3 regions of the Paenibacillus glucanolyticus genome follow, and region 2 is predicted to be linked to each of the others. Evidence: predicted binding sites of a transcription regulator. Region 2 holds the regulator's gene; each other region holds the start of a gene.
What was found. Region 2 encodes LexA, which represses DNA repair genes until DNA is damaged. Its sites were predicted from a motif close to CGAACATATGTTCG; they were not measured.

Region 1 (3,262 bases), 590 kb from region 2:
CTCATACCCATCACCGTACTCAAATTCACCACGACGATGCCGGTGTAAATTGCCAGCGAGAATACAATATAGTGAACATGACCTTTCGATGATTTTAGAAACTGGTTGAATTCTTCAACAGACCAGAACTTCATTTCCTTTTGCTCGTTCGCATTAACCTTACTTCTCATGGATACCTTGCTCATGATATCCTCTGACAAGAGCCCTGACTCGGTGTATGCGATTTCTCAGTGCACGCTTCAGAATGCCGTGGATGGTCTTTACATATTCCTTTGAATAGGTTTTTCGTAACTCGGCGTAGAATGTTTTGATTGCTCGTGGAGTCAATGCTTGAAGTTTTACTTTACCAAGTGCAGGAATAATTCGCGCTTCAATGACCGTTTTCTCAGTATCATACGAAGTAGGCTTGAAATTCGGCTTGGCAGGGGTTTCGAGATATTCTAATAGATATTCTCGAAGCGTTATCTTCGAGTCATCGACATGCAAGCCGTTCTCTATTTCAGCGATTTTTAGGTGGCACGCTGTCCAGGCTTCCTTTTCAGTTTTAAACCCACCTTTTGATTTTTGTCTCCGGCTACCTGTCATTGGATCAGGTGGCAGATCGATTACATAAGTATAAGTTTTTCCTCTTGGATATACATGACCTTTCATATACAAAAGCCCTCCTTAAAATTCATCTCCATAGAACCATAGTAATTCCTCAATATCCCTTTTCTGAATTATAAACTTATTGGCAGAGTTATAATATCTGCTTGCCAGATGGCTTAGCTTTAAACTGATTCTACCGTCACTGGTATAATCCAAATCAATAAACTTAACTGGTTTACTGTCTATGAAATTCTCAAGCTGGCCATCCTCGACTACCTCGAATGGGCCATCGATGGAGAAAATGAGCTCTTCTTGAGTATGTAAAGTTTCATGGTCTACATGAATGATAAATTGTGAAGGTGCGATCAAATCATCAGCGGGATCATAATAGGCGTAGATCTTAGTCTCTCTCATATCATCATGATCGCTATGTCTAACATGATCACTTGTCTTCGACCTGAGCAACTGTCTCCGTTAACAACATCCCTTGGCACAATCTATGTTGAATTTGTTCCAGTCTCCTTTTAGCTAAATATAACGGGACATTAAAAATAGAGGCTAAGAAATGAATAGCATCATTCTTTCTTACAGGTAATCGAAGTTGTGAGATCATTGAAATCGGCATTGCTGCATAAAGAACAAAATTATCTGCTTCAGATTCTTGAGCTTTGGTATATTGCTCTGGCATAATTCTCTGATCACCCGAATGTCGTAATATATGGCAAAGTTCATGTAAAAAGTCGATCCATTGCCTTACCCTTGACTGATTCTTATAAATGTTAATGGATCCTAACCCACTCTTTATTTCTACCGCTTCACTACCTAGCTCCGAATAATAAACCCATACGTTCAGCCGCCTGGATAATTCTTCAGTATTCAGTTGTTGTGGAGTAAGCACTCCGTGTTTTTTATACAAGTCTTCGACAAACTGTTCTAAGAGAGTGGTTTCATAAAATCTGAACATGCTGTTAATACCTAAGAAATGGGAGTGTATGTTCGGTTTTGAAGTGAAAAAGAATAGCCAATAACGGCTATTTTTGATGCAAATAAGATTGTAGCTATTCTTTATAAACATGCAACAGTTGTTTTTCCTTTAGTATCTGTTCTATACTTTTTCCGTCAGTTGATTGCCAACAGCTACCTCTTGCCAAGAAATATGTGGTGGTTCTGAATCAACATTCTCTCGCTGAGTTCTAATCAAAATTGATTCGCGATACTCTTCCGCATCAGATGTTCGAGTAAATTCAACAGATTTATCATGATTATTTTTTATTACATTCTCAATCTCGTCCAATGATACTTTAAAATATTCTCTTCGCTTATTAATAATATTTAGACGATTGTTTTCAAACGTCTTATGTAACTTTGCTTCAAGGGTGGGGGCATCATCCGAAAAAATCATAGCATGAACATCAAAATTAAATGGTACCGAAGCATCTCCGAGTTCGTATACTCGATCGTATGGGTCTAGTCTACGAGTCATACCGATTTTAAATACACCTTCTCCAAATGAGCCTATATTAGAGATTACATAAACGTAACCAGCTCTTTGGTTGGCTTCACGATAGTCAACTTCTTTAAGATTGGCTTCAATTTCATGTAGACTTTTTTCTAGCTCACTTATTTTTTCTTGAATGAGCAAGCGCTCTTCTTCTGTTTTACAGAGATCAAGCTGCTTTATTGCTTTTTCGAGAGCATTTGAATAATGACGTTTCTCTTTTTCAATAGTTTTCCTAGCTTCATCAATTTCACGTTGGAGTCTAGCTTCTTCACGCATTTGTTCTCGAATCTGACGTTGTTCCTCTTTTTCTTCTTGTTTCATTACGGAATATTCATAAGCGAGATATAATTCTGTTAATTTAAGTTGGAAATACTCTTCAGAAATTCTAACCTGCATTATTTTACCAAGCTTATTAAGAGTTTCAAAAGATTTGAAAATACGCTTTTCATAAGTGGAAATATTATTAAACTTTACATTCGAAATGCAGGCATCGCATTCATTGTTAAATGACCTAAGTGAAAGTTTAATCATATCATTGACCATTTTTCTTCCTTCGGTCTTATTATTGTTTACTGTCCAGCTCTGGCTACCTTCACACGCAGTGCCTTCCTTGATCATTAACTTTTGCGCATCTCTCAATGTATCTAGTTTTTGTTTGAATACAGTACTGTTTGCGAATTCAAACTTGGGTTTATAGAGAGAGAACGATTCCAAACTAATTTGGTCATCCAGATCTAGTATGTCTTTAGATTTGATTTCATACTGTAATTGCATCTTGTCCAGTTGATTTTTATTGTGTTGAATCTCGGCTAGAAGTGAATCTTTTTTTTGAGATAATTTTGTTATTTCTGTTGTCAAATCGAATGCATCTTGATGTTCGGGTGTCATAATTACTTTTAAGTTTTCATAGTCCTGGCGAACATTTTCAAGCTCGGCCTTTATTTTCTTTACTCTAAATAGGTCAAAAATACTCATTGTTAAACTCCGCTCACATATCCCCATCGGATGAGGTACTTGCTATAGGATTTATTCCCCTTGTTGTTGACCAGGTTTACGATCTTTCTCTTGCTCCAAAATGAACTTTAAAAATTGGCGCATCTCTGCCTTTTTTTGTTCTGGGGCATCCAGATATCCTTTGAAGAATGCCCCGTGTACTGGATCGTCGAGCAATTC
Region 2 (3,262 bases):
AACGGCAGAACGTATTTACGTCCTTTAAACACATCACTCTTATCGGAGATGGTGGAACCTTGGTACGAGGACAGCCCTTGCTTCTTACGCTGCTTGTTGAGTTGTGACATATTCTTGTTGACTTTTCTTTCCCATGATCGTGACATATGGTTCCCCCTGGACTCAATTTCAATATGATTTAAACCATATAAACTTGGGAAACCGTGTTCAATTCTCTACAAATGAACCGGCATCCCAAATGTTATAATTCTATCCTTCTATCTGCCCATTAATTCTCTGATCAGATCATGAGACAGTTTTCATAGACTACTGCTTTAATCGTGGGCCGCCTTTTTCTTCATTTTCATCTACCCATTCAATCGATTCAAGCTGTTGTCTAAAGTTACTACGAATATTGTTAAGGTATATTTCCCGAAGCTCAGCCCGTTCCTTCTGCTCTTCTTCGGTCAACCCTTCACTCTTCTGTTTTCTTGCTAATACATTAATGCGTTCCACCAAAGTATCAATATCCATGCCTTCTCCTCCAATTCCAATATCATTTATAACTTAAACATGTGAAAAAGAGCTTGTCAAGGAAACCGCACCCTTGCAAACTCTCATTAAGAATAAATATGAATGTATGATCAGTATGAATGGGTTCTCCCCATCATTAACAATAGAGTATTAGTAATTAGAAATACACAATACGCGTTAGAATGGATTGCTCATTACATTACCACACCGGTAATGATAACACCTCTCCTGCCTGTATGTCAGGACCTTTCAAACCGTTCGTTCTTCTAATACTATCAATATATACGCGCGTATCCATATCAGCTGGTTTATGAAGGGAAGCGATACGCCATAAACTATCGCCGGATTGAACAATGACCAACTTCTCACCTGTCGGCTTCTCCATTCCCCCGGCAAAAACGGAATAGGCCCCCGTCCAAAAGGATGCAACAATCAGCAGAATGAATAGAAGTTTAATTAAGGGGATGGAAGTCATTCTGGATTTCAATTGATAGACCCAAGTCACCGAAGACTTCTCCGTTCGCACAGGAACGTTCTCATAAATACTACGGTATGTACTGTATTTCAACATGGAATCATCATCTCCCAAACAAGTGTTCTCTTATGAATTCATAATAACACGAACATTTGTTTGATACAATACCTAAAAGAACATTTGTTCTATCTTTTTTTAGAACTTATGTTTGTACGAACGGAAGTTCTATGTTATAATTTTCCCAAACGTTACTAAATGGGGTTGATACGGCATGTCGAAAATATCCAGCCGCCAGCTGGCGATCTTAGAGTTTATCCGCAACGAAGTTCGTAGCAAGGGTTACCCGCCTTCTGTCCGGGAAATCGGCGAGGCTGTAGGACTAGCTTCCAGTTCAACGGTCCATGGGCATCTAGACCGATTGGAGAAGAAAGGCCTGATCCGCCGTGACCCTACGAAGCCAAGAGCGATCGAACTGCTTGGCCAAGAAGAATCCGATAGCGCTAATCTGTTTACCCACACCATTGCCAGAGTGCCTGTTGTCGGTAAAGTCACTGCAGGCGTACCTATTACCGCCATGGAGAACATCGAGGATTACTTCCCTCTCCCTCAGCATTATGTAGGCGACGATAAGGTATTCATGTTATCTGTTGTTGGTGACAGCATGATTGAAGCTGGCATACATAGCGGTGACTATGTCATTGTTCGCCAGCAGCAAACTGCAGACAATGGGGACATTGTAGTAGCGATGACAGAGGAAGACGAAGCAACCGTAAAGACCTTCTACAAAGAGAAGGACCACGTTCGCTTGCAGCCGGAGAATCCTACTTACGAGCCCCTGCGCCTGAATCATGTAACCATTCTCGGCAAAGTCATCGGTCTCTTTAGGGATGTACACTAACTTCATATATCAATGAACAAGAGGTTACCTCCTTAGTTGGATGGTAACCTCTTGTGCTACGTTATTTAATCCTTAAGATTTCCGGTCCTTGCGCAAGACCATCACCATGGCATTTTGCCTAAGATCTAATTGATACATTCTCTCAGCCATATTATATTCAGGCGAGCCTTCCCCGCCTGGACCCTCCGTAGACTTCAGAACAAGCTTATTATCTTTCACCGTAGGTGTAGTGCCCGGTCTGTAATAGGACGTGCTGGCTCTAGAAAACTCCTCCTCAAATTGCAGCTGCACCGCCTTACCACTCCCATGCTCCACCGCAAATGCATAGATTTGTATTCCGTGACAGTCCTTATATTGCGGGGCGAGTATGAACACATCCGCTTCCTGAAAAGGCAATCGAATCATCTGAAGAGCAGCGGAAGTTGGTTGTATGAAGGTGAGATCCTCAAGGACAACCACATCCTCCGAGGTCCCCTCTGCCGCGTACTTCACTTTGTAATCCCCTTTAAACGACAGATCCGTTTCGAGTCCGAAACAGCTGGGAGCTCCTAATTCCGTTATCTCTTCCTTATCGATGGCAACTACCTGTAACGTTCCTTCATCCGTTGTACCTTCTGCGCGAATCGTCTCCGTCACAGATGGGGATGGTCCCCCCCCTGCCGTATGCTGTTGTACCGTACGTTCCCCCCAAGGAAACTGAATCAATAGCAGTAGAGTGACAAACAATAGCACGCCAGTCATACCAACACGTAAATATGGACGACGCTTTGATCTATGGCTACCTTGGGTCAGTGACACCTGTACCTTATTTTTCATCTCGGCGGTAAATGGTTCATTTTGAAAAGGACCTTGTTGCGCTCGCTCGTACCAATCAGGCTTTTCCTCATTCATAACCAGAATTCTCCTTTAACATGTTCTGCACTTTTTTTCTCGCCCGATACAGCCTGGATTTAACCGTACCAGTCGCTACGTTTAGAAGCTCCGCTATCTGAGTGATCGGCATTTCGTAGTAAAGATCTAGAACCAGCACCTCCCTGAACTTTCTTGGCAGACTCATAATCATCCTCCATATCTCATCCGTATACTGACTTTCCATATATTCCGCTTCAGCTGACCGGCTCTGGTCATCCAGACGCGGCTTGTCCTGCAAGGTCACTTTCCGCAAGAAAAAAGCCTGTTTGTGCCGGAACGCCGTATGTCTTGTAATCGTAAGCAGCCATGTCTTTAACGTCGACTGCCCACGAAACGTATGTATTCCATAATAGGCCTTAATAAAAACCTCTTGGGCAATGTCATCAGCAAGAGCATGTTGCTTGGTCAAAAAATAGGCGTAATTCCATATATCATTTCCATACTGGTTCATCATTTCATTCAAG
Region 3 (3,262 bases), 1.6 Mb from region 2:
GGTGGCCGCCGTACTCATATCGCTCGTAGAGATGGGAAAATGCGAATCGTGGATTGCTGTTGTCATCATCAGCAGGGAATTCGCGGTTACTGGCTTGCGGCAGATTGCGCTTCTGGAGGGTTCCGTTGTTGCAGCAGGCCAATCGGGAAAAATCAAAACGGTGATTCAGATTGTGGCAATTGTTGCGCTTCTTATCAACAATTTCCCGTTTGTGTTTATGGGGATTCCGTTTGATGTCATTGCCATCTGGGCAGCTGCGATTATTACGCTATATTCGGGAATCGAATATTTTGTCCAGAACAGGCACCTTCTCAAAGGTACCGGGGCATAATAGCAATAGGAGCAATCCTATTGCTTTTTTCTTCCGTGAGCGTAAGAACATAATGAAGTTGAATAGAATGTGCAGATACAGTAGAGACAGCAGATACAGGAGGATCGACTAATCATGAAAGCAGAAATCATTGCAGTTGGTACAGAACTTCTGCTAGGACAGATCGTCAATACCAATGCCCAGTACTTGTCCAGAGAGCTTGCTTCAATGGGAATCGATGTGTACTATCAAACGGTTGTCGGGGATAACATGGAGAGGCTCAAGGAGGCCCTCAGGCTGTCCAGCGGCAGAGCTGATATCGTGCTTCTGTCCGGCGGCCTCGGACCTACACAGGATGATCTGACGAAGGATGCCTTAGCTTCCTATATGAACCGGTCGTTGCATATTGACCGGATGGCCATGGACCGGGTCGAACGTTTCTTCCATGACCGGGGATCTGTGATGACGGAGAATAATCGGCGTCAGGCTCTGGCCATCGAGGGAGGTACACCGCTTCCTAACGAGACGGGGCTTGCCGTGGGAAATGCTATTTCTTTTGAAGGCACTCATTATATTGTTTTGCCCGGGCCGCCAAAAGAACTGATCCCGATGTTTGAGCAGGAGGCCAAGCCCTGGCTTCTTCAGCACGTCCTGACCGGCGAGCTCCCCATCTACTCGAAGATGCTCAAGTTCGCAGGCATTGGGGAATCCGCACTTGATCAGCGGCTGGAGGACCTGATAACCGCACAGACGGATCCGACCATCGCCTTGTATGCCAAGGAAGGGGAGGTTACGGTCCGGATCTCCACGAAGGCAGCGAGTGAGTCTGAGGCTATGGTCCGGCTGAATGAGCTGGAGACCAGAATTCAGGAGAGAGGTCCTGAGTTTATGTATGCCAACGAGGACGTGCCGATTGAGAAGGTCATTGTAGACCTTATGGCAGATCGAAGCTGGACGCTGAGCGCGGCCGAGAGTTGTACCGGAGGGCTCGTGGCAGAGGCGCTGACATCCATTCCCGGCAGTGCTTCGATGTTTCTGGGCGGAATCATCTGTTATACCAATCAGATCAAAGAGAAGCTTGTACATATCCCGCATGCGCTGCTTGAAGGTGATGATGCGCCGGGCGCTGTCAGTGCGGAGGTTGCCGAGGCGCTTGCGGATCATGTCCGGATGGTGACCGACAGTGATTTTGGTTTGTCGGTAACAGGTGTAGCAGGTCCAGGTTACGCCGAACGCAAGCCCGTTGGCCTTGTGTACATTGGATTGTCCGAACGGGGAAAAGAAACGGAAGTGCATGAGCTGCACCTGCAGGGCAACCGTGAGACGATCCGGCTCCGTGCAACCAAGGCGCTGCTGTATCGGCTTTGGCAGCGTCTCGTTGCCTCCAAGCAGGCCTAGCTTCCCCCTAAGCCGAAGGAAGCCGCTTTTGATAAAAAGTAAATTATTTACACCTGTCTTGGTAGCTGTTCTTGAATTGAAGAATGGTTCCGAGTATAATGTGAAGTACGGAAGAACCGTGGCATATCGAATGATATTGCTGCGGTTCTTCTTCTTTTTTACATAGGGTTCAGAGCATGGGAGGGAAGGAGCGCCGAATAAAAAAAACGAATGTATGTTCGAAAAAAAGCTTGGCAAACGTGTCAAAACAAGGTATGATATGACTATCAACAGTGAAGGGTTGTGGAACAATTGTCAGATCGTCGTGCTGCGCTGGAGATGGCGCTTCGTCAGATAGAGAAACAGTTCGGTAAAGGTTCCATCATGAAACTGGGTGAGTCCACCCATATGCAGGTAGAGATTGTGCCAAGTGGATCGTTGGCGTTGGATATAGCTTTAGGAACCGGCGGTTTGCCTAAAGGCCGGATTATTGAAGTATATGGACCGGAATCCTCCGGTAAAACAACAGTAGCCCTCCATGCTATTGCTGAAGTTCAGAAGGCTGGCGGACAAGCTGCATTTATCGATGCCGAGCATGCCTTGGATCCATCGTATGCAAGCAAACTGGGTGTTAATATTGATGAATTGCTGCTTTCCCAACCGGATACGGGTGAACAGGGGCTTGAAATTGCGGAAGCATTGGTACGCAGTGGTGCCGTAGATATTATTGTTATTGACTCGGTTGCTGCGCTTGTGCCGAAAGCTGAAATTGAAGGCGATATGGGTGATTCCCACGTGGGTCTGCAAGCTCGTCTGATGTCTCAGGCTCTTCGTAAATTGTCGGGTGCCATCAATAAGTCGAAAACGATTACCATCTTTATCAACCAGCTTCGTGAGAAGGTTGGTGTTATGTTCGGTAACCCTGAGACTACTCCGGGCGGACGTGCTCTGAAGTTCTATTCCACGGTTCGTTTGGACGTGCGCCGGATTGAGAGCATCAAGATGGGTAACGATGTGGTGGGTAACCGCACACGGATTAAGGTTGTTAAGAACAAGGTAGCGCCGCCTTTCAAACAGGCTGAGCTAGATATTATGTACGGTGAGGGCATCTCTAGAGAGGGAAGCCTGATTGATATCGGAACGGAACTGGATATCGTAGACAAGAGTGGTGCGTGGTATTCTTATTCTGGCGACCGTCTGGGTCAAGGACGTGAGAATGCGAAGCAATTCTTGAAGGAGCATCCGGAAATCGCGAGTGTAATCGAGAATAAAATCCGTGAAGCAAGCAACCTGACCACGGCTGTTCCTGAGCCTTCCGCAGAGGATAAGGAACAAGATGAAATAGAGGAGCAGGAATTGTTTAAGGTAGAGTAGTAATTACGGTTTGAGCTTTTACAGTGTTGAGGACTGTCCGGTGTTTGTAACGCCTGACGGTCTTCTTTGCATTTAACTTAATCGAGGAATCGCTCGGATATTTTTGCCAGGATATTGATGCTGAAGTGAAAGGAGCGTTTATGAAAGAAGAGAATATGGGAGTGTCTGAAGAGGAGGAAACTTCAGGTATTGGACATTTTC

Region 1: the regulator LexA is predicted to act here: its motif matches at 1,574-1,587, upstream of WDY75_RS21990 (ImmA/IrrE family metallo-endopeptidase).
Region 3: the regulator LexA is predicted to act here: its motif matches at 1,916-1,929, upstream of recA (recombinase RecA).

The regions. Positions count from the first base shown of each region.
Region 1 covers NZ_CP147845.1:4,666,516-4,669,777, reverse strand. The annotation lists gene WDY75_RS22005 (hypothetical protein) at 1-170, opposite strand, end outside; gene WDY75_RS22000 (Arm DNA-binding domain-containing protein) at 160-651, opposite strand; gene WDY75_RS21995 (hypothetical protein) at 667-1,002, opposite strand; gene WDY75_RS21990 (ImmA/IrrE family metallo-endopeptidase) at 1,031-1,552, opposite strand; gene WDY75_RS21985 (DUF4041 domain-containing protein) at 1,694-3,064, opposite strand; gene WDY75_RS21980 (helix-turn-helix domain-containing protein) at 3,116-3,262, opposite strand, start outside.
Region 2 covers NZ_CP147845.1:4,081,213-4,084,474, forward strand. The annotation lists gene WDY75_RS19075 (hypothetical protein) at 1-146, opposite strand, end outside; gene WDY75_RS19080 (DUF896 domain-containing protein) at 307-513, opposite strand; gene WDY75_RS19085 (LysM peptidoglycan-binding domain-containing protein) at 713-1,084, opposite strand; gene lexA (transcriptional repressor LexA) at 1,260-1,886, shown strand; gene WDY75_RS19095 (hypothetical protein) at 1,959-2,777, opposite strand; gene WDY75_RS19100 (RNA polymerase sigma factor) at 2,770-3,262, opposite strand, start outside.
Region 3 covers NZ_CP147845.1:2,500,256-2,503,517, forward strand. The annotation lists gene pgsA (CDP-diacylglycerol--glycerol-3-phosphate 3-phosphatidyltransferase) at 1-331, shown strand, start outside; gene WDY75_RS12065 (competence/damage-inducible protein A) at 446-1,708, shown strand; gene recA (recombinase RecA) at 2,000-3,061, shown strand; gene WDY75_RS12075 (regulatory protein RecX) at 3,202-3,262, shown strand, end outside.